DNA from 2 places in the Streptomyces sp. NPDC104371 genome. Region 1 is predicted to be linked to the other one. Evidence: riboswitches for the same ligand, from Rfam matches in the RefSeq annotation. Region 1 holds a riboswitch; the other holds the start of a gene.
What was found. A riboswitch is a leader RNA that binds a small molecule or an ion and turns the genes downstream of it on or off. The one in region 1 is predicted to bind glycine.
Positions count from the first base shown of each region.

Region 2: another riboswitch for glycine. It lies ahead of gcvP (aminomethyl-transferring glycine dehydrogenase); the one in region 1 lies ahead of gcvT (glycine cleavage system aminomethyltransferase GcvT).

Region 1 covers NZ_JBVJNF010000002.1:230,801-233,186, forward strand. The annotation lists gene ACZ60T_RS06870 (AAA family ATPase) at 1-617, opposite strand, end outside; glycine riboswitch at 784-884, shown strand; glycine riboswitch at 885-1,022, shown strand; gene gcvT (glycine cleavage system aminomethyltransferase GcvT) at 1,092-2,210, shown strand; gene gcvH (glycine cleavage system protein GcvH) at 2,307-2,386, shown strand, end outside.
Region 2 covers NZ_JBVJNF010000001.1:1,275,814-1,278,199, forward strand. The annotation lists gene gcvP (aminomethyl-transferring glycine dehydrogenase) at 1-1,015, opposite strand, end outside; glycine riboswitch at 1,193-1,289, opposite strand; gene ACZ60T_RS05780 (PRC-barrel domain-containing protein) at 1,416-1,784, shown strand; gene ACZ60T_RS05785 (DNA polymerase IV) at 1,709-2,386, opposite strand, start outside.

The DNA.
Region 1 (2,386 bases):
TCGCGCGGGAGGTCGCCGCGCTCGACGACGCGCAGCAGACGGCGGTTGGCGCGGCGGTGGCGCAGGAACGCGTACCGGGAGACGCCGCGCCCGCGCGCGTGCTGGCCCGCCAGGGCCGTGTCCGGGGTGACGTCGAGCAGGAGCAGCCGGAGCGTGCCGCCCCGGCGGCGGGCCTCGCGGGCCAGCCAGCCGCGCACCCAGGCCTGGGTCCCGCAGTCGTGCACCACGACCGCGGCGCCGCCGCGTAACGCGCGGCGCAGCCCGGCGTAGTGGGAGAGGCGGACCAGTGGGCGGTAGAGCGTGTACGGCAGGAAGCGGGCCAGACGCGCGTCCCAACGGTCGCGGGTGTCCTGGGAGTCGACGCGCGCGTCCGGCCGTACGGCGCGCCGCATGAGCGTGGACTTGCCGCTGCCGGGCAGTCCGGTGACCACGACGACATCGCGGGCGGCGAAGGTCAGCCCGCGCGGACTGCGGCCCGCCCGCGCGCGCAGGTCCCGGACCGGGGCCGCCCGCAGCGGCTCGCGGGCGTCGCGGGCGTCGCGGGCCGTGGCTCCTCGCGGCGCGGGCGCCATGACACACGTGGTCGTCGCGTACGACATGACGGTCTTCACCGTGATCGTCCTCCCCTGGGGTCAGGAGCCTCCCCGCTGAGCGTAAAGAGAAGGTAATGCACGATGCCTCGTGATTTCGTGCACGTACGGCCACGGCCCGGTTACAGATGCGGCCCTGCCATGATCGTGCGGCGCGTGCGATGATGTGCGCGCCAACTGCATACCGGCCGCTTGAATCCGCGCGGGAGAGTTCCGGGTACGCATCCGCGTCCGGACGCCGAAGGAGCAAGTCCCTCCCTTGAATCTCTCAGGCCCCGATACCGCGCGGGCGAGGCACATCTGAAAAGCGAGCCGCCGGCCAGGGGCTCCACCCAAGGTGCAAGCCATGACGTACGCGACGTCCTTCGGGACGTCCCGTGACGCACGACCGTCAGGGCGAACCTCTCAGGTCCCGATGACAGATGGGGAGGAACGACCTCGCCCTCCCCCCACGCACGGCATGCGCTCGCGCGGGGGCCCACATCCCTGGGAGCAGCACCCATGAGCAGTAGCCCGCTGCGCCTCACCGCGCTCGATGCCCTGCATCGTTCGCTCGGCGCGACCATGACCGACTTCGCAGGCTGGGACATGCCGCTGCGGTACGGCTCCGAGCGCGACGAGCACGTCGCCGTCCGTACCAAGGCGGGCCTCTTCGACCTCTCCCACATGGGCGAGATCGCCGTGACCGGCCCCGAGGCGGCGCGCCTTCTCAACTACGCCCTGGTCGGCGACCTCGCCTCGGTGGGGATCGGCCGGGCCCGCTACACGATGATCTGCCGGGAGGACGGCGGCATCCTCGACGACCTGATCGTGTACCGGCTGCGGGAGCAGGAGTACATGGTCGTCGCCAACGCCTCCAACGCCCAGGTCGTGCTGGACGCGCTGGTGGAGCGGGCCGCCGGGTTCGACGCCGAGGTGCGCGACGACCGGGACGCGTACGCGCTGCTGGCGATCCAGGGCCCCGAGTCCTCCGGCATCCTGAAGTCCCTGACGGACGCCGACCTGGACGGTCTGAAGTACTACGCGGGTCTGCCGGGCACGGTCGCGGGCGTCCCCGCGCTCATCGCGCGCACCGGGTACACCGGCGAGGACGGCTTCGAGCTGTTCGTGGCGCCGTCCGACGCCGAGAAGCTGTGGCAGGCGCTGACGGAGGCGGGCGCGGCCGTGGGCCTCGTTCCCTGCGGCCTGTCCTGCCGGGACACGCTGCGCCTGGAGGCGGGCATGCCGCTGTACGGGCATGAGCTGACCACGTCGCTGACGCCGTTCGACGCCGGGCTCGGCCGGGTCGTGAAGTTCGCCAAGGAGGGCGACTTCGTGGGCCGGGAGGCGCTGCGCGAGGCGGCGTCCCGCGCGGAGCAGAACCCGCCGCGCGTCCTGGTCGGGCTGGTCGCGCAGGGCCGGCGCGTGCCGCGGGCCGGGTACGCGGTCGTCGCGGGCGGCGAGACGGTCGGCGAGGTCACCTCCGGCGCCCCCTCCCCCACGCTGGGCAAGCCGATCGCGATGGCCTACGTCGACGCCGCGCACGCGGCGCCGGGCACGTCCGGGGTCGGCGTGGACATCCGCGGCAACGACGAGCCGTACGAGGTCGTGGCGCTGCCGTTCTACCGGCGTCAGAAGTAGGCGCGGGGCGGGCGGGGCGAGGCCCTGTCCGCTCACCCGGCGCCACCTGTGGTCCCCGTTCACCAGCACTCCCCCGCGTACAGGAGAATTCAGGCTATGAGCAACCCCCAGCAGCTTCGTTACAGCAAGGAGCACGAGTGGCTGTCGGCCGCCGTGGACGGCGTCTCGACGGTCGG
Region 2 (2,386 bases), on a different contig from region 1:
TGCTGGTGGCCTTCTCCCGGCGGATGTGCTGCTCGCGGGTCTGGAGCGCGAGCCGGTAGGCCTTGTGGCCGTCGGCGTCGACGGAGACACCGACCAGGCGGCCGGGAAGGCTGCGGGCGAACTTCTCGTGCACGGCCATGTAGCCCGCGTGCGGTCCGCCGAAGCCCATCGGCACGCCGAAGCGCTGGGTGGTGCCGATGGCGATGTCCGCGCCCAGTTCGCCCGGCGAGGTCAGCAGGGTCAGGGCGAGCAGGTCGGCGGCGACGGTGACGAGCGCGCCCAGCTCGTGCGCCTGGTCGATGACCGGTTTGATGTCGCGTACGGCGCCGGAGGCACCCGGGTACTGGATCAGCACGCCGTTGATCTCGCGGTCGGCGAGGTCGGCCGGGATGCCCTGGCCGAGGTCGGCGACGACGACCTCCACGCCGGTCGGTTCGGCCCGCGTCCGGATGACGGCGACGGTCTGCGGCAGCGCGTCCGCGTCGACCAGGAACAGGCCCTTCTTGTTCTTGCCCATGCGCCGGGACAGCGCCATCGCCTCGGCCGCGGCCGTGCCCTCGTCGAGCAGGGAGGCGCCGGAGGTCGGCAGGCCGGTGAGGTCGGCGACCATCGTCTGGAAGTTGAGCAGGGCCTCGAGCCTGCCCTGCGAGATCTCCGGCTGGTACGGCGTGTACGCGGTGTACCAGGCCGGGTTCTCCATGATGTTGCGCAGGATCACCGGGGGCGTGAACGTCCCGTAGTAGCCGAGGCCGATCATGGAACCGAGGACCTGGTTGCGGTCGGCGAGGGAGCGCAGTTCGGCCAGCACCTCGGCCTCGGTGCGCGCGCCCGGCAGGTCCAGCGCGTCGGCGTTCTTGATCACATCCGGCACGGCGGTGGCCGTGAGCTCGTCGAGCGAGCCGTAGCCGACCTGCGCGAGCATCTTGGCGCGCGCTTCGTGGTCCGGCCCGATGTGGCGCTGTTCGAAGGGGATGCCCTGTTCGAGCTCGGAGAGCGGAATGCGAGGGGCGGTCATGCGGAGGCCTCCTGGTCTGGCGCGACCTTCGAGGGGCACCCCGGCGCGGGCACCCCGACAGCCTCCCCCTCTGTCATCTCGACCTGAGAGCTTCGCCGGTCCGCACCAAGGCGTGACCGGCTTTCACCGTCGGTGAGAGCGGAAGCCGTCGACGCCCGCCCTGCTTTCCAGAGTGACCTCGTCCATGCGGTACGTGTGCCTGAGAGATTCCGGGGAGGATTTGCTCCTTCGGCGTCCCCGGGGATGATCCGGAGAGCTCTCCCGCACGGGTTCAGCGGCCGATTGTCAGACTACCAGCGGATACGGCGCCCTGGCCGTCCCGTGGACCTTCGAGTGGCCGCCCTGCCGATTGTGCTCTTTCGTAGTGGCAACGGATGAGTTGCGACCAGTTGGAGGGACCGTGCAGACCGACATCGATCCGCGGAATCTGATCGGCCGCAAGGCGTTCGACCGCCAAGGCGTCAAGATCGGCACGATCGACGAGATCTATCTCGACGACGCGACCGGCGTGCCGGAGTGGGCGGCCATACGCACGGGGCTGTTCAGCAGGGACGCGTTCGTCCCGCTGGAGCCCAGCGAGCTAGTGGAGGGCACCCTGCGGGTTCCCTTCGACCGCTCCCTGATCAAGGACGCCCCCGACTTCGGGGTCGGACGCCATCTCTCGCCCGAACAGGAGCTCCAGCTCTACCACCACTACGGCCTCGACGTGGCCGCCCCGCCCCCGCCGGACCGCGACTTCGGACGCCTCGCGGGGTCCGACGGGGGCTGACGCAGCCCGGGGCCGGTGGTCTCGGGTGCTCCGGTCCCGGACGCTCCGGGTTCTCTCGGGACCAAGGGCAGCGGATCCGCCGGTACCAGCCGTGGGTCGTCGGTGCGGAACGTCCGTACGCGTCCCGGCGGCGAGTCCGGGGTCTCGAACCGTACGGTCACCCGGCCCAGCCCGCTGCCCTGCACCCACCCGTGCCCGTACTCCGCGTGCCGGACGTCGTGGCCTGCGCGCCATATGCGCTCGGCGGGGGCGGGCTCCTCCTCGACAGGTACGTCAGCGCTCTCGGCCTGCGAGGCCTGCAAGGTCTGCGGGGTCTGCGAGGGCTCCTCCTCCGGCGCCTCGCCCGCGGCCAGCCGCGCCTGGGCGAAGAGATCCTCCTGCGTGTAGTCGGCGAGCCCGCTGACGCCCACCCCGAGCAGCCGCACCCCGCCCGTGGTGTCCACGGACTCCAGCAGCCGCGCGGTGGCCTCCCGCACCACCGCGGGGTCGTCCGTGGGCCCGCGCAGGGTGTCGGAGCGGGTCAGCGTCGAGAAGTCGTACCGGCGCACCTTCAGCACGATGGTCCGGCCCGAGAGACCGGCCTCCCGTAGCCGCCGCACACA